Regions from separate parts of the Streptomyces sp. SAS_272 genome, predicted to be linked through region 3. Evidence: riboswitches for the same ligand, from Rfam matches in the RefSeq annotation. Region 3 holds a riboswitch; each other region holds the start of a gene.
What was found. A riboswitch is a leader RNA that binds a small molecule or an ion and turns the genes downstream of it on or off. The one in region 3 is predicted to bind cyclic di-AMP.
Positions count from the first base shown of each region.

Region 1: it holds a riboswitch for cyclic di-AMP, as region 3 does, so the genes downstream of both, ACN6LD_RS13480 (M23 family metallopeptidase) here and ACN6LD_RS04515 (transglycosylase SLT domain-containing protein) in region 3, are expected to answer to the same signal.
Region 2: it holds a riboswitch for cyclic di-AMP, as region 3 does, so the genes downstream of both, ACN6LD_RS11175 (LysM peptidoglycan-binding domain-containing protein) here and ACN6LD_RS04515 (transglycosylase SLT domain-containing protein) in region 3, are expected to answer to the same signal.

Region 1 is NZ_JBMNDR010000018.1:23,198-28,996, reverse strand. It holds gene ACN6LD_RS13515 (GntR family transcriptional regulator) at 1-20, opposite strand, end outside; gene ACN6LD_RS13510 (hypothetical protein) at 179-526, shown strand; gene ACN6LD_RS13505 (hypothetical protein) at 523-843, shown strand; gene ACN6LD_RS13500 (GTP cyclohydrolase II) at 830-1,471, opposite strand; gene ACN6LD_RS13495 (MarR family winged helix-turn-helix transcriptional regulator) at 1,605-2,156, opposite strand; gene ACN6LD_RS13490 (dihydrofolate reductase family protein) at 2,239-3,366, shown strand; tRNA gene ACN6LD_RS13485 (tRNA-Met) at 3,475-3,548, shown strand; cyclic di-AMP (ydaO/yuaA leader) riboswitch at 3,894-4,060, shown strand; gene ACN6LD_RS13480 (M23 family metallopeptidase) at 4,070-5,116, shown strand; gene ACN6LD_RS13475 (aldo/keto reductase) at 5,279-5,799, shown strand, end outside.
Region 2 is NZ_JBMNDR010000013.1:30,010-35,808, forward strand. It holds gene ACN6LD_RS11170 (LysM peptidoglycan-binding domain-containing protein) at 1-715, shown strand, start outside; cyclic di-AMP (ydaO/yuaA leader) riboswitch at 921-1,104, shown strand; gene ACN6LD_RS11175 (LysM peptidoglycan-binding domain-containing protein) at 1,108-1,818, shown strand; gene eno (phosphopyruvate hydratase) at 2,230-3,525, shown strand; gene ACN6LD_RS11185 (FtsB family cell division protein) at 3,644-4,120, shown strand; gene ACN6LD_RS11190 (DUF501 domain-containing protein) at 4,150-4,689, shown strand; gene ACN6LD_RS11195 (Ppx/GppA phosphatase family protein) at 4,686-5,627, shown strand.
Region 3 is NZ_JBMNDR010000004.1:39,620-45,418, reverse strand. It holds gene ACN6LD_RS04520 (polyprenyl synthetase family protein) at 543-1,553, opposite strand; cyclic di-AMP (ydaO/yuaA leader) riboswitch at 2,367-2,568, shown strand; gene ACN6LD_RS04515 (transglycosylase SLT domain-containing protein) at 2,573-3,055, shown strand; gene ACN6LD_RS04510 (HAD family hydrolase) at 3,238-4,062, opposite strand; gene fahA (fumarylacetoacetase) at 4,462-5,673, shown strand.

The DNA of each region.
Region 1 (5,799 bases), on a different contig from region 3:
GACTCTTCTGTATCGCTCATTTGTCCAACGTAGAGCGGTAATGATGTGCACGATCGTGTGGATCCCTCTCTACTTGTATGTAGAGGGCTATAGACCGGTGTAGCTTCGAAAACGGAAAGACCCCGGCGAGGTGGCTAGACCTCCCGGGGCGTGGCCAACGCCGCAAAGGAGCGTCGACATGCACGACCTTATCCGTCGCACCCTCGAATGGATGCGTCTTCTTCTCGCGCCCGGCACCGGGAAACGGCGTCGCACGCATCGTCAGCGGGCCAGGCTCTGCCTGCACTTCACCGCCGTACGGCATGACCCCGCCCCCGTGGCTCCGCGCCTCCCCCTGCACCGTTCCCCGTACGGTCTCGTCGGCTCTCTCGACGGCGCCGACTCCGTGCTCGTGCGCCCCTATCTCGCCGCGCACGACCGGGAAGCCGCGCTCCGGCAGCGTCGTCGCCTCGCCCTCGTCCTGGCCGCAGACTTCGGGATCGACCTGGACGGGCACCTGATCGGCGCGCAGGAGGCGGCCGCGTGACGAAGCCGGCCTTCTCCTCGTCCCCCCGGCTGCTGCCCTGGCCGTCCCCCGAAGGGAAACCCTGCTACCTGGTGACCGACGACCAGGGCAGCCGCCTCTCCCGTCTCGCCGACGAGCTGGAGGCCCAGCAGCTCGCCACGGCCGAGGATGTGCTCGGCCTCGCCCGCCCGCTGCTGGACGACCCCGCGTCGCCGTACACCGAGGTGCGTTACGCCGGTCTCCGGCTCGCCGAGTGCCTGAGAGACGCCCTGCGCGTCGCGGAGTCCCGGGGCATGCGCCTGCCCGTACCGGAGGCCGAAGGCGTCAGACCGCGCTGAGGCCGGTGAGGGAGGCCAGCGGCAGCGTGTGCTGGGTCTGCAGGACCTTCGCGCGCAGGTAGCGGACGTTGTGCGGGGTGGTGAAGACGCCGGTCGGCACGCGGTCGTGGACGTCGATGCCCAGATCGCGCAACTGCTCTGCCTTGTCGGGGTTGTTGGACAGCAGGTCCAGACTCGTGATGCCGAGGGCGCGCAGCATCTGGGCGGCCGACGTGTAGTCACGGTCGTCCTCGGGCAGGCCGAGCGCGGCGTTCGCCTCGTAGGTGTCGAGGCCCTGGTCCTGGAGGGCGTACGCGTCGAGCTTGTTGTAGAGGCCGATGCCGCGGCCCTCCTGGCGGAGGTAGAGCAGGGCGCCGCCCGTCGCCGCTATCCGCTCGACCGCCTCGCGCAGCTGGGGGCCGCAGTCGCAGCGGGCGGAGCCGAAGGCGTCGCCGGTCAGGCACTCGGAGTGCAGCCGGACCAGCGGGACCGAGCCCGGGGCCGGCTCGCCGAGGACGACGGCGACGTGCTCCTGGCCGTCGACGAGGCCGTGGAAGGTGACCAGTTCGGCGTCGACGGAGTAGCCGTCGTGGAAGCGGAGCGGTACCCGGACGCGGGCGCGCTGGGTGGCGGCGGGGGTGTCGGGCATGAGGGGCTCCCGGGTCCGGAGGGCGTTGACAGGGTGACACTGGGCCGGGTGTTGCTTCAGATTTGAAGCAACTCCGACGAAACGAGACCCTACCCCATGCTTTAAATTTGAAGCAACTGGTTTGTGGTGCGGCTCACGAGACCCCGGAGGCCCCCGGGGTCCCCGGCGTTCCGGAGCAGGGCGACGAACGCCGCCGCCACGGGAGCTCCTCGGGTCCGGCCTCGCCGCCCGCGTCCTCCTGGAAACCCCGGACGACCTGCGTGAAGATCTCCTCGAGCTGGCCCACCTGCTCGGGGGTGAGCCGGTCGAACAGGCCGGCGCGGACCGTCTCGACATGGCCGGGTGCGAGGTTCTGCAGGATCGCCATGCCCTCGTCCGTCAGGACCGCGACGGTGCCGCGCTTGTCCCAGCGGCAGTCCTCGCGCCGCACCAGCCCGTCCTTCTCCAGCCGGGACACCGCATAGGTCAGCCTGCTACGGGTGATCTTCAGCTGCTCCGCGAGCTCGGTCATCCGCAGTCGTCGCTCCGGGATCTCCGAGAGGTTGGCGAGGATGGAGTAGTACAGGTGGGGCATGCCGGCCTCCTGCTGGAGCTGCCGGTCGATCGCGTCCTCCAGCAGGAGGTAGCCGGCAACGTAGGCGCGCCAGGCGCGCTGCTCCTCGGGGGTGAGCCAGCGAGTCGTCATGCACCCAGTGTAGGTTGTTTCAAACTTGAACCAAGACGTCCCGCACCAAGACCGCCGTCGGACCGAGCCCGGGAGCACGTCGATGCCGTACCCGTACGTCCTGCTGTCCGCCGCCGTCTCCCTCGACGGCTTCCTGGACGACACCACGCCCGAACGCCTGCTGCTCTCCAGCCCCGCCGACTTCGACCGCGTCGACGCGGTACGGGCTTCCGTGGACGCCATCCTCATCGGCGCCGGCACCATCCGCGCCGACAACCCCCGGCTCCTGGTGAACTCCCCCGAGCGCCGCGCCGCCCGGGTCGCCGTCGGCCGGCCGGCCTACCCGCTCAAGGTCACCGTCAGCGGCTCCGGCGACCTCGACCCGGCGGCGAACTTCTGGCACACGGGCGGCGAGAAGGTCGTGTACACGACCGAGAAGGGCGCCGAACGGGCCCGCGCGCTCGGCATCGCCGCACACGTCGTCCCGCTCGGCCCCGAACTGGACTGGCGCCGCCTTCTCACCCACCTCCACGACGAGCTCGGCGTCCGGCGTCTCATGGTCGAGGGCGGCGGAACCGTCCACACCCAGCTGCTCCAGCAGGGCCTCGCCGACGAACTCCAGCTCGTCCTCGCCCCGCTGTTCGTGGGCGACCCGGACGCGCCCCGCCTCTTCGGGCCGGGCGCCTACCAGGGCGGACGGCTGCGGCTGGTGGAGACACGGCGCATCGAGGACGTCGTCCTGCACCGCTACGAGCCCACCGCCCCGGGCGCCGGACCGCTCGCCGCCGCTGCCGACCGGCACTGGCTGGCCCTCGCCTGCGAGCTGGCCGCCCAGTGCCCGCCCTCGGACACGGCGTTCAGCGTCGGCGCGGTGATCGTGGCCGCCGACGGGACGGAGCTGGCCCGCGGGCACTCCCGCGAGGGCGGCGACCCGGTCGTGCACGCCGAGGAGGCGGCGCTCGCGAAGCTCGGCCCAGCCGACCCCCGGCTGGCCGCCGCCACCGTCTACAGCAGCCTCGAGCCCTGCGCCCGCCGCTCCTCCCGCCCCGCCCCGTGCGCCCGCCTCATCCTGGACGCCGGCGTGCGCAGGGTGGTCACGGCGTGGCGCGAGCCGGACACCTTCGTGACGGCGGCGGACGGGACCGGCCTGCTGGCCGCCGCGGGCGTCGACGTCCTCGTGCTGCCGGAGTACGAGGAGCGGGCGAAGGCCCCGAACCGGCACCTGGTGTGAGGCCGCGGCGGGAGCCCGGGCCGGGAGCCCGGGCGGGAGTCGCGGCGGGGGCGCGACAAAGCCTGGTTCTGGGCGTCCCCCGGATGACGTACACTGGAGTCACAACGACGCGGGGTGGAGCAGCTCGGTAGCTCGCTGGGCTCATAACCCAGAGGTCGCAGGTTCAAATCCTGTCCCCGCTACTGAAGGCCGAGGGCCGGAATCCGAAAGGGTTCCGGCCCTCGGTGCGTTCGCCCCGTGGCGCGTCCTCGCCCCCGCTTCCTCACTTCCCTCGCGTCCTCGCGCTTTTGTGACGCTGCGTGCGCGCGCGGCCGCCCTGTGCGCCGGCCCCGAGTCGCCGTGTCTACGCGTGTGACGGGTGGGGCATCCTGAACGAGGGTCAACTCGCCCGTTTTTCACCGCTGCTGGCCAGAAAGTCCAGGCCAGAAATGTTGTTGATCAAGCAGAACGGCTTGGAAACGCACCCCCGGGTCTATTAACGTTCGATAACGCAGCGCGGCCGTCCCAGCCGACACCAGAGTCGGCTCCGTGCGCACGCGCCGAATCCCGCAAGGGAACCGGGGAACCACCACCTTGGGGTGAATCACGCGGAAGCCTCCGTGAACTCGCAGAGTCCACGGCCGGTATACGCGCGTAGGAGACCTTCCGACTCCGAACCCGTCAGCTAACCCGGTAGGCGACGGAAGGAAAGGAGTGCGCCCGCGTGGCGTCCAACCCGCCGGCCCCCGAGGCCCCGTACGCGCCGGTCCAGTCCCCCACCGACACCTTCGGCTACGGCGGCTACCGCACCGACGAGGGCCCCTGGGAGGAGTGGAACCCCACCGCGGAGTCCATTCGCCCGGTACGCGGCAAGCACCGCGTCGCCAAGCAGCGCGGCGGCGGATTCGCCCGCAGCTCCACCGTCCTCGGCGTCGGCGTCATAGCCGCCGTGAGCGCGGGCGGGATGGCCAGCGCCAACACCGGCAAGGCCCCGGTCTCCATCTCCATGCCGGACCTGCCGGGCGTGGGCTCGCTGATCTCCGACGACAAGCCCGCCCCGGAAGCCGCGTCCGCTCTGGCGAGCTTCGGCTCCGAGGCCGCCGTCGATGCCGACGCCGACGCCGACGCCGACGCCGACCAGAGCGTCGCCGACGCCGGCGAGGCCCTGCGCAGCCGCATCATGGCCCAGGCCGAGTCGCAGAAGACCCAGGTCGAGGTCAAGGCCGCCGCCGCGGCCGCCAAGGCGAAGGCCGACGCCGTCGTCAAGGCCGAGAAGGAGGCGGAGGCCAAGGCCGCCGCCGCGAAGAAGAAGGCCGCCGAGGAGGCCGCCGCCAAGGTCGAGGCCGCGCGCCTGGCCGAGCTGGCCAAGCAGTACACGCTGCCGACCTCCTCGTACACCATCACCTCGACGTTCGGCCAGGCCGGCTCCCTGTGGTCCTCCGGCTACCACACCGGACTCGACTTCGCCGCGCCCACCGGCACGCTCATCAAGGCCGTCCACAGCGGCACCGTCACCGAGGCGGGCTGGGCCGGCGCCTACGGCTACCGCACCATCCTGACCCTGGACGACGGCACCGAACTCTGGTTCTGCCACCAGTCGTCGATCAGCGTCAGCGTCGGCCAGAAGGTCGCCACCGGTGACGTGATCGGCCGCGTGGGCGCCACCGGGAACGTCACCGGGGCGCACCTGCACCTCGAGGTCCACGCGAACGGCAACGCCGAGGGCATCGACCCGGCGGCCTGGCTGCGCAGCAAGGGCCTCAACCCCTGAGCCGTGCCTCGAGGAGGCCTGAGTCGTCTCTCGAGGAGCTCTGAGGACCATCGAGCAACGGCAGCCCTGACGGCCACCCCCGACGTCAGGGCTGCCGCTTGTTCATCTGTTCTTCGTGTCACGCGAGGAATGGCGTGCCTGCCGCGTCCGTTGAGACGAAGCATGACTTCCCTACGCACCATCGGCTCCTCCGACCTCAAGGTCTTCCCGCTCGCCCTCGGCGGCAACGTCTTCGGCTGGACCGCGGACGAGGCGGCCTCCTTCGCCGTCCTCGACGCCTACACGGCCGCGGGCGGCAACTTCGTCGACACCGCCGACTCCTACTCCGCGTGGGTCGAGGGCAACAGCGGCGGTGAGTCCGAGACCGTCATCGGCAAGTGGCTGAAGGCCCGCGGCAACCGCGACGACGTCGTGATCGCCACCAAGGTCAGCCAGCACCCCGACTTCCCCGGTCTGTCCGCCGACAACATCAAGGCCGCCGCCGACGCCTCCCTGCGCCGCCTCGGCACCGACCACATCGACCTCTACTACACGCACTTCGACAAGACCGAGGTGCCCGTCGAAGAGATCGTCGGCGCGCTCGACGAGCTGGTGAAGGCGGGCAAGGTGCGGCACATCGCCGCCTCCAACATCTCGCCCGAACGCCTCCGGGAGTCCCTGGAGTTCTCCGACCGCGAGGGACT
Region 2 (5,799 bases), on a different contig from region 3:
GGGCGTCGGCGCGTGGGGCACCTGCGGGCTGACCTCCGGGCTCACCAAGGAGAACGGCGCGCTGACCGTGGACACCGGCGTGGCGGGCGATTCGTCAGGATCGTCCGGCTCCTCGGGTTTGTCCGACCTGTCCAGGGGGCTGTCGGGCTCCTCGGGCTCGTCGGATTCCGGCGCCGGTTCGACCGGTTCCAGCGGTTCGACCGGTTCAGCGGGATCGTCCGACTCGTCTGACTCATCCGACTCGTCCGGTGATTCCTCGAGTTCACCCTCGGCGTCACCTTCGTCGCCTTCGTCCCCCTCTGCCGTCACGGGCGACCCCGGCGATGCCGGCGGTCAGGGCGACCCGCAGGCGGCCGACGGTTCGTCCACGGGGACCCCGGAAGCGGACGACTCGGACAAGTCGGGCCAGGATGTGGGTTCCTGGAACCTCGTCGACACCGGCTCCCTCGGCTCCGGCCGTCATCGCGGCGTCACGGCCGACGAGCCGGCGGCCAAGAGTGCCGACACCGAAGCGGGCGGCGCGTCCACCGCCTCGGCGGGCCGGCATGCCGCGGCCGCCTATGTCGTCCAGGAGGGCGACTCCCTCGCCTCCATCGCCGACTCCCTTGGCCTCCACGGCGGATGGCGTGCCCTCTACGCCGAGAACAGGGACCTCATCGGCGCCGACCCGAGCGACATCGCCCCCGGTCAGACCCTCGACACAGGGGTCCAATAGGGCGCAAAGCCCAAGAAAAACAGCGGTAGTTCACGTCACGCTTCGCGCCGAATGTCCGATTTGGCGAAAGTGTGGGATGAGTCTCAGAAGCCCTGATCGTCTTTGAAATTCCGCGGATCGCGTGTCTACGGTCGTGACCGCTCGGCAACCCGAGCCCCGGCCGTCGCAACGCCGAATCCTGCCAGCGGCAGCCCGGGAACAGTCGTCGCGTCAAGCGCCGTAGGCAGGAGCGGGGGACCCAAGGTAAGTGCCGCACCGGGAAGTTGCCGGAGCGGCTTGGGGTGAAGTCACCCCTCCCACGGAGCGGAAGTCTCCGGCGGAGGAGTGACCGGGCAACTCACACGGCCCGAACCCGACAGCTCACCTCGCAGGCGTCGGTGAGGGGATCCACCATGCTGTTTTCCGGTAAGGGCAAGCACCGTCGTCCGTCCAAGGCCACCCGCGCCGCCGCTCTCGCCGGTGTCACCGGCGTCGCCATCGCCGCCCCGCTGATGGCGGCCGGCAACGCCTCCGCCGCGACCGCCTCCGAGTGGGACGCGGTCGCCCAGTGCGAGTCCGGCGGCGACTGGTCCATCAACACCGGCAACGGCTACTACGGCGGCCTGCAGTTCTCGTCCTCCACGTGGGCCGCGTACGGCGGCACGCAGTACGCCTCGCAGGCCAACCAGGCCTCCAAGGCCCAGCAGATAGCCATCGGCGAGAAGGTCCTCGCGGGCCAGGGCAAGGGCGCCTGGCCGGTCTGCGGCAAGGGCCTGTCCGGCGCCGCCTACAACGGCAGCAGCGCCGGCTCGTCGAACTCCGGCTCGTCGAACTCCGGCTCGTCGGACAGCGGCAGCAGCTCCCGCTCGACCGAGCAGAAGAGCAGCTCCCGCTCCACCGACCGTCCGGCGGCCGCCAAGAAGTCCAAGACGGTCACCACCCCGACCGGCAAGAAGGTCAAGAAGGGCGACGGCGAGTACAAGGTCGTCAAGGGCGACACCCTCAGCACCATCGCCGAGAAGCACAAGGTCAAGGGCGGCTGGCAGAAGCTGTTCCAGCTCAACAAGGACATCGTCCAGGACGCCGACCTCATCTACCCGGGTCAGCAGCTGCACCTGAAGTGACAGCCGTCTTCCGGCGAAGCCACAGTGCCCTCCTGGTGAAGGTCGGCACTCCGAGGACCTCGTGAGGGTCCCCCCGTCCCCACGGGCCCCCCGTCCCGGTGCGTGTTCCCCCGTACGCACCGGGACGGGGTTTTCTCTTGCGCCCTTCCGGGCCCCGCGCTCGCGGCGTTCCGGTCGCCGTTCTCGCGCCCTTCCGGCAGTCGTCCGTCCGGCCGCCGTCCCTTTGGTCCACGTGCTGTCCGCCCGGTCTTTTCGGCCGCTTCTCCTCGCCGCTTTGTTCCGGACAGGAACAATGTGTACGGTCAGTCCGTCCACGGGACGGTCGGTCGGTGGCCGACGCTCCGGAGACGGTTAGGCTCTAGGCGCAAGGCCACGCGCCGCGCACTTTCAGCGTCACATCCCATGAAGGAGATGCTCGTGCCGTCCATCGACGTCGTCGTAGCCCGGGAAATCCTCGACTCGCGAGGCAACCCCACCGTCGAGGTCGAGGTCGGCCTCGACGACGGCAGCACGGGTCGTGCCGCCGTCCCGTCCGGCGCCTCCACGGGCGCCTTCGAGGCCATCGAGCTGCGCGACGGTGACCCGAACCGCTACCACGGCAAGGGCGTCGAGAAGGCAGTCCTCGCCGTCATCGAGCAGATCGGCCCGGAGCTCGTCGGTTACGACGCCACCGAGCAGCGCCTGATCGACCAGGCCATGTTCGACCTGGACGCCACGGACAACAAGGGCTCCCTCGGCGCCAACGCGATCCTCGGCGTCTCGCTCGCCGTGGCGCACGCCGCCTCCGAGGCCAGCGACCTGCCGCTCTTCCGCTACCTGGGCGGCCCGAACGCGCACCTGCTGCCCGTTCCGATGATGAACATCCTGAACGGCGGCTCGCACGCCGACTCCAACGTGGACATCCAGGAGTTCATGATCGCCCCGATCGGCGCGGAGTCCTTCTCCGAGGCGCTGCGCTGGGGCGCCGAGGTCTACCACACCCTCAAGAAGGTGCTGAAGACCAAGGGCCTGTCCACCGGCCTCGGCGACGAGGGCGGCTTCGCCCCGAACCTGGAGTCCAACCGCGCCGCGCTCGACCTCATCATCGAGGCCATCCAGCAGGCCGGTTACGTCCCCGGCGAGCAGATCGCGCTCGCGCTCGACGTCGCCGCGTCCGAGTTCTACAAGGACGGCAAGTACGAGTTCGAGGGCAAGTCCCGCTCGGCCGCCGAGATGACCGAGTACTACGAGGAGCTCGTCTCCGCGTACCCGCTCGTCTCCATCGAGGACCCGCTGTACGAGGACGACTGGGCGGGCTGGAAGGTCATCACCGACAAGCTGGGCGACAAGGTCCAGATCGTCGGCGACGACCTCTTCGTCACCAACCCGGAGCGTCTGGCCCGCGGCATCGAGGAGGGCTCCGCCAACGCCCTGCTCGTCAAGGTCAACCAGATCGGTTCGCTGACCGAGACCCTGGACGCCGTCGAGATGGCCCAGCGCAACGGCTTCAAGTGCATGATGTCCCACCGCTCCGGCGAGACCGAGGACGTCACCATCGCCGACCTCGCCGTCGCGGTGAACTGCGGTCAGATCAAGACCGGCGCCCCGGCCCGCTCGGACCGCGTCGCCAAGTACAACCAGCTGCTGCGCATCGAGGAGATCCTCGACGACGCCGCGGTGTACGCCGGCCGCTCCGCCTTCCCGCGGTTCCGCTCCGCGAACCACTGAGCGCAGCAACGGCTGACCCCACCCGGGGTAAGGCCTAGCCAGTCGCACGAACGTCCCCGTACTCGGTCCCGTACCGTGTGCGGGGACGTACGCACGTGGGAGACGGGAGGCGCAGCACATGGCCGTGAAGGACCGGGACCGTTTCTCCACCGCGACCAGGATCAAGCTGCTCGGCGAGCAGACCGCGGCCCGCGTGTACCGTTCGCAGACCAAGCGCCAGGCCCGCCGCTCCCGCCTCACCGGCCGAGCGGCCCTGCTGGCACTCGTCCTGTGCACGCTGATCGTGGCCCTGGCCTATCCGATGCGCCAGTACGTCTCCCAGCGCGCCGAGATCGCCGACCTGGAGCGCGAGAAGCAGCAGGCCGGCGAGCGCGTCGAGCAGCTGCGCGACCTCAAGGCGCGCTGGCAGGACGACGCGTACGCGGAGCAGCAGATCCGGCTGCGGCTGCACTACGTGCTGCCGGGGGAGACCGGTTACATCGTGGTCGACCCGGACGTCGCCAGGCAGTCGCGTGCCGACCTCGGGGCGGCCGACCGCCCCTGGTACTCCAATGTCTGGGACGGGGTCGACAAGTCCGACGCCTCCGACCACTGACCGACCGACTGACCGATGGAAAGACAGGCATGCAGACGCCCCCGCCGACCACTTCGCGCACCGAGCCCACCGACGCGGACGTCGAGGCCTTCAAGCAGCAGCTCGGACGCCCGCCGCGCGGCCTGCGCGCGATCGCGCACCGCTGCCCGTGCGGTCAGCCGGACGTCGTCGAGACGGCCCCGCGCCTGCCCGACGGCACTCCCTTCCCGACGCTGTACTACTTGACGTGCCCGAAGGCCAACTCGGCGATCGGCACGCTGGAGGCGAACGGCGTGATGAAGGAGATGACGGAGCGGCTGCAGTCCGACCCCGAGCTCGCCGCCGCCTACCGGGCCGCGCACGAGGACTACGTCCGGCGGCGGGACGAGATCGAGGAGCTCAGGAACTTCCCCAGCGCGGGCGGCATGCCGGACCGCGTGAAGTGCCTGCACGTCCTGGTGGCCCACTCGCTGGCCGCGGGCCCGGGCGTGAACCCGCTCGGCGACGAGGCGCTGGAGATGCTCCCCGAGTGGTGGCGCAAGGGCACCTGTGTGACCCTTCCCCAGCCGGTCGAGGGGGACGCCCCGTGACCCGGGTCGCCGCCGTCGACTGCGGTACGAACTCCATCCGGCTGCTGGTCGCCGACGCGGACCCCGAGACCGGCGAACTCGTCGACCTGGACCGCCGGATGACGATCGTCCGGCTCGGCCAGGGCGTCGACCGCACCGGCCGGCTCGCGCCCGAGGCGCTGGAGCGCACGTTCGCCGCCTGCCGGGAGTACGCGGCCGCCGTCAAGGAACTCGGCGCGCAGCGGCTGCGGTTCGTCGCGACGTCCGCCTCCCGGGACGCCGAGAACCGGGAGGAGTTCGTGCGCGGGGTGCTGGACATCCTGGGCGTCGAGCCCGAGGTCATCACCGGCGACCAGGAGGCCGAGTTCTCCTTCACGGGGGCCACGAAGGAGCTCACCGGCCGCGACGACCTGGCCCGGCCCTACCTGGTGGTGGACATCGGCGGCGGCTCGACGGAGTTCGTCGTCGGCGACGACCGGGTGCGCGCCGCCCGCTCGGTCGACGTCGGCTGCGTGCGGATGACCGAGCGGCATCTGGTCGTGGACGGGAAGGTCACCGACCCGCCGTCCGAGGAGCAGGTCGCGGCGATGCGCGCCGACATCGAGGCCGCCCTCGACCTCGCCGAGCGGACGGTCCCGCTGCGCGAGGCGCACACCCTGGTCGGCCTGGCCGGCTCGGTCACCACGGTCTCGGCGATCGCCCAGGGGCTGCCGGAGTACGACTCCGCGGCCATCCACCACTCTCGCGTCTCGCACGACGAGGTCCGCGCGATCACCGAGCGGCTGCTGCGCTCCACGCACGCCGAGCGGGCGGCGATCGGCGCGATGCATCCGGGCCGGGTGGACGTGATCGGGGCGGGCGCGCTGGTGTTGCTGGCGATCATGGAGCGGACGGGTGCGCGGGAGGTCGTCGTGAGCGAGCACGACATCCTCGACGGCATCGCGTGGTCGGTCGCGTAGCCCTCGTCCGAGGGTGTCGGTGCACTCTGCTGAGCAGGCAGGACGCGCGGATGAGCAGCCCTGGGGGCCCTTCGGGGCCCCTTCGGCGCGTTCTCGCGACACCCCGCCGGGAAAGTTCGTGAAGTTCTTCACAAGGAATTCGGCCCTGTCGGAGGACGATCGTGTCCCGGTT
Region 3 (5,799 bases):
GCTGAACGTCCCACCCCGAGCCGCCATTCTCACCCGAATCGGTGAGGAGTGGTGTTTTCCGTGGTTCCCATCTGACCAAATCGACTCCTCGGAAGCGTCAACCCGAGGGCTCAACTCCGCGTACACCTGCGGTATGACACGAGACCGCCGGGACGGCTGACGACCCGTAGGGGTAGCGACGGCTCGACGCGGATGCGGACGGCACGACTGACGGCGAGACCCGCCGGCCGGACGGCTCGCAGCAGCGGCAGCCCACGGCCACGGCCACGGGCTCGCCGGTCAGACAGCCTCAGGGGTGGGGAGCTGCGGGCTGAGGGCCGATGGCTGGGGGCTGGAGGGCTCGGGGGCTTGGGGGCTCGGAGGGCTCGGGGGCTTTGGAGCTCGGGGGCTTGGGGGCTCGGGGGGCGGACGCCGAACGGCCCCGAGGCTCGGCAGCCCAAGGGTTCGGCTGTCCAGCACCCGGACGGCTCGGCGGTTCGGCAGCCGAACGGCTCCGCGGTCGGCCGTCGACGGGCGTCCGGGGCGGAACTCTCCGGGAGGGTTCAGCCCGCCCGGTGGACCACCGCGTCGCACAGCTCCATCAGCGCCGCCTTCGCGTCGCACTCGCGCAGCGGCGCCAGCGCGGCCCGCGCGTCGTTCGCGTATCGCACGGTGTCCCGTCGGGCCTGCTCCAGCGCCGGGTGGGCCCGGAGCGCCTCGATGGCCTCGGCGAGCCGGGCGTCGTCGCTCAGGTCGGAGTCCAGCAGCTCGCACAGCGCGATGTCCTCGGGCAGGGACAGACGCGCGGCCCGTTCCCGCAGCCGCAGCACGGGCAGAGTGGGCACGCCCTCACGGAGGTCGGTGCCGGGCGTCTTGCCGGACTCGTGCGAGTCGGACGCGATGTCCAGCACGTCGTCCGCCAGCTGGAAGGCGACGCCGAGCCGCTCGCCGTACTGCGTCAGCACGTCGACGACCGTCTCGTCGGCGCCCGACATCATGGCGCCGAACCGGCAGGCCACCGCGACCAGCGAACCGGTCTTGCCGCCGAGCACGTCGAGGTAGTGCTCGACCGGGTCCCGTCCGTCCGTGGGCCCCGCCGTCTCCAGGATCTGGCCGGTGACCAGCCGCTCGAACGCCTCCGCCTGCACCCGCACCGCCTCCGGCCCGAGATCGGCCAGGATGTGCGAGGCGCGAGCGAAGAGGAAGTCACCGGTGAGGACCGCCACCGAGTTGCCCCAGCGGGCGTTCGCGCTGGGGACCCCGCGCCGCACGGCGGCCTCGTCCATCACGTCGTCGTGGTACAGCGTGGCCAGGTGCGTCAGCTCCACCACCACGGCCGACGGCACGATGCCCGGCGCATACCTGTCCCCGAACTGCGCCGCGAGCATCACGAGCAGCGGGCGGAACCGCTTCCCGCCCGCCCGCACCAGGTGCTGGGCGGCCTCCGTGATGAACGGAACCTCACTCTTGGTGGCCTCGAGCAAGCCTTCCTCGACAGCCGCCAATCCGGCCTGGACATCGGCTTCCAGAGCCTGGTCCCGCACGCTCAGCCCGAACGGCCCGACGACGGTCACGAGGGGTCTCCTGTCTGCTGGTGTCTACTGGCGATTACGCGGTTTGTCGATAGGTCGCTGCCATCACTCGAGTCAGCGTATCCGGTCACGTTTCGATCACCGATAGCCCCCACGTCCCCCGGGGGCGAATGCACTCGCCCGCGAGGTGCACGCATCGGGCCAGACCGTATCCGATCACGTCCGTGATGTTTCTGATCAGCCCATACGAAGAGATATTCATCGGGTTGCCGCGAAGTGCCGAATCATGTCCACACCGAGGCCGACATCCGGCCGAGGTCCGCCTCGGCCCGGCGGCGCCCCTGCCTCGCCCCGCCCGTCGACCGACCCCATCCCCAGCTCGGCCGGCCCGCCCCCTCGCCGCGACGGCATGCGCATGCCACCCATGCCATGGATTCCACATTCGCCGCGGGTGCCACGCATGCCACACATGCCACGCGTGACACCGCATGCGACATGCCGCATGCCGCATGCCGCGTGAAAAGCGACCCCGACACGACTGGTCGCGCGACAGCCAGCCCTCCCACCCTCTCCCTTGCGCCATAACAAGCGAGTTGAGGCTAATGCCCGATTCGCCGCTCTTGTGATTCGGCGTGACATGGCTCACTGACCCCTCCGCAGCGACCAGCGTCGGCCACTCTTCGATCCCCCGCACCCACCAAGCGAGTTGACGCTTTGCATCCACAAAGGATCAAGTACCCCATACGGCACAGACCAAGGTCAATAGGGGTCATCTGTGAATTCGGCACTTGTTCCGGACATGTGCTCTCGCATACGTTCCCGGCCTGTCGGGCGGACGCCTAATCCTGCCGCCGCCCGTAACACCCACCGAGATACGCATGGCAGGAGCGGGGGAACCAGGTAGGTCGCCGCAGCGCATTGCCCTGACGTTCTGGACATCCAGAACTTTTGGGGCAATCCGTTACGGCTTGGGGTGAAGTCGCGACCGTCAGGACGCGACCGGGCAGCTCCCGCCCGAACCCGACAGCTCACCTCGCAGGCGACGGAGAGGAAAACTCGTCATGTCCGCTGCCGCTCAGCGCCCCACCCGCACGTCCCGCCTCGCCCGCAAACTCGCGATCGCCGGCACCGGAGTCGCCGTACTGGCGCTCCCCCTCATCGGCGCGACCACCGCCTCCGCGGCCACCACCCCGACCGTCGCCACCGCGAGCAGCCTCGGCTACTCCGACAACCTCGACGGTTGGATCCGCGCCTCCCTCCAGGTCATGTCGCAGCACGGCATCCCCGGGACGTACAACGGCATCTACCGCAACGTCATCCGCGAGTCCTCGGGCAACCCCTACGCCATCAACCTCTGGGACTCCAACGCCGCCGCGGGCATCCCGTCCAAGGGCCTGCTGCAGGTCATCGACCCGACCTTCCGCGCCTACCACGTGGAGGGCACCTCCTGGGACTCCTACGACCCGGTCGCGAACATCACCGCCGCCTGCAACTACGCGGCCGCGCGCTACGGCTCGATCGACAACGTCTTCGGCGCCTACTGACGGTCCGGGCCACGCCCGAACCGACAGCACCGCGGCGGTCGGCCGGTCGGCTGGTTGGCCGGCCTCCCGGCGACCGGCCTGCCAGCTGATTGGCCGGTCGGCAGTCGGTCGGCAGGCCGGCGGTCGTCCCGGCCTGCAGTCGGCAGGCGGTCAGCGGTCAGCAGGCGGTCGGCGGGCAGGACTCACGGAAACAGTCTTTCGAGGACGACGGCGACGCCGTCGTCCTCGTTCGACGTCGTCACCTCGTCGGCCACCGCCTTGAGTTCGGGGTGGGCGTTGGCCATCGCGACTCCGCGCGCCGCCCAGTCGAACATCGGGATGTCGTTGGGCATGTCCCCGAAGGCGACGGTGTCCTCGGGCCGCAGTCCGAGATGCTCCGCGGCCAGTGCCAGACCCGTCGCCTTGGTGATCCCGCAGGGTTGCAGCTCGACCGTGCCGGGACCCGACATGGTGACCGTGGCGAGCGAGCCCACCACCGATCGGGCCGTCGCCGCCAACTCGTCGTCGGACAGGGCAGGATGGCGCAGCAACACCTTGCTGATCGGCTCGCACCACAGGTCGTCGCGACGGCCCACCCGCAGCGCCGGCAGCGTCGGGTGGGGCATCCGGTACCCCGGCTCGATGAGCGTGAGCCCGTCTACGCCGTCCTGATCGACCGCCGCGTACAGCTGCCCGACCTCCGCTTCGATCTTGCCGAGCGCGGTCTCCGCCAGCTCCCGGTCCAGGGTCACCGACCACAGCAGCCGGTCCGCGCCGGCGTCGTAGAGCTGCGCGCCCTGTCCGCACACTGCGAGTCCCCTGCTGTGCAGGCGCTCGAGCAGCGGCCGCACGCGGGGCGCGGGCCGTCCCGTCACCACCAGGTGGCGTGCGCCGGCGGCGGCCACCCGCGCGAGCGCGTCGAGCGACCGGTCGGAGAAGGTGTCGTCGCCGCGAAGCAGCGTTCCGTCCAGGTCTGTGGCGATCAGGGAATACGCGGTGCGCGCGGCATATGCGGTAGGTGCGGCCATGATCAGAGAATACGGATGCCGTACCCCTCGGGTTCGACGTGAAGCGAACGACGGCCAGGTCCTGCCCTGTTCTGCCAACTCTCCTTGCGGGACTGGCCTTGACCCGTCCCGGGACTGGCCCAATGAAGCAGTTTTCTGACGTATCGCCGGGGAGCGGACGGCCAAAGGCTCCCGCGCCGGTTCAAGAACGCGTCCCGGATCGTGAACCACCCGCGGGCGGGCGGGCGGACGCCGGGCGCTGCGGGCCGAAACGCCCCGTCGGCCCGTCCCCCATGTCGCTTTCGCCAGGTCAGCCGTAACGTGTGGCCCGGCTCGCCGCACCCGCGCGACATCCGCCCGGTGTCCGGTGACCACGACATGGCGAGCACCAGAGAGTGCAGGAAAGAGAGGCAGTACCCGATGCCCCCCTTCGACCTTCCCGAGGGCGATCCCTTCGGCCCGCACAACCTCCCGTACGGCGTGTTCTCCCTCTCGGGCTCCACCGGGCGGACCGTCGGCGTCCGGCTCGGCGATCACGTGCTGGACGCGGGCGCGGCAGCCCGCGAGCTCGGCTCGCCCCACGCGGAGCTGCTGTCGGCGCCGAACCTGAACCCGTTGCTCGCGGCAGGCCGCGCCGTCTGGTCGCAGGTGCGGGGCGCGCTCACGGAGTGGGTCACCGACCCCGCCCGCCGCCCCACGGTCGAACCCCTTCTGCATCCCCTGTCCGCGGTGTCGCTGCACCTCCCCTTCGAGGTCGCCGACTACGTCGACTTCTACTCCTCCGAGCACCACGCGCGGAACGCCGGCGCGATCTTCCGCCCGGACGCCGGCGACACCCTCCTCGCCAACTGGAAGCACCTGCCGATCGGTTACCACGGCCGCGCCGGCACGGTCGTGGTCTCCGGAACGGACGTGGTGCGCCCCTCTGGCCAGCGCAAGGCGCCCTCCGACCCCGCCCCCGTCTTCGGCCCGTCCGTTCGGCTCGACATCGAGGCGGAGGTCGGCTTCGTGGTCGGCGTGCCGTCGAAGCAGGGCAGCCCGGTCGCGCTGGCCGACTACCGCGAGCACGTCTTCGGGCTGTGCCTGCTCAACGACTGGTCCGCCCGCGACATCCAGGCCTGGGAGTACGTGCCCCTCGGCCCGTTCCTCGGCAAGTCGTTCGCGACGTCGGTGTCGGCGTGGATCACCCCGCTGGGGGCTCTGGATGAGGCTCGGACGGCGCCCCCGGAGCGCACCCACCCCCTCCTTCCCTACCTGGACGATTCCGACGCCGAACCCGCCGGCTACGACCTGCGCATCTCCGTCGCGATCAACGGTCACGTCGTCTCCGAGCCTCCCTTCTCCGCCATGTACTGGACGGCCGCCCAGCAACTGGCCCACCTCACGGTCAACGGGGCCTCCCTGCGCACCGGCGACCTGTACGGCTCGGGCACCGTGAGCGGACCGAACCCGGATCAGCTCGGCTCCCTCCTGGAGCTGACCTGGAACGGCCGCGACCCGCTGGAACTCCCCGACGGCAAAAGGGCGTTCCTGGAGGACGGCGATGTGGTGACCTTGTCGGCGTGGGCTCCCGGTCCCGACGGAGCAAGGGTGGGCCTGGGCGAGGTGAGCGGCCGGGTGGTCGCCGGGTGAGGTCACGCTCCCAATCCCGGCCCCGGGCTCGATGCCGGGCGACGCGATGCGCGACGGTGGGATGAGGGGCGGCGCGACGGGCGGTGCGCCGGCGGGCCTCGGGGTCCGCGTCCGGCCCGGGTGGCC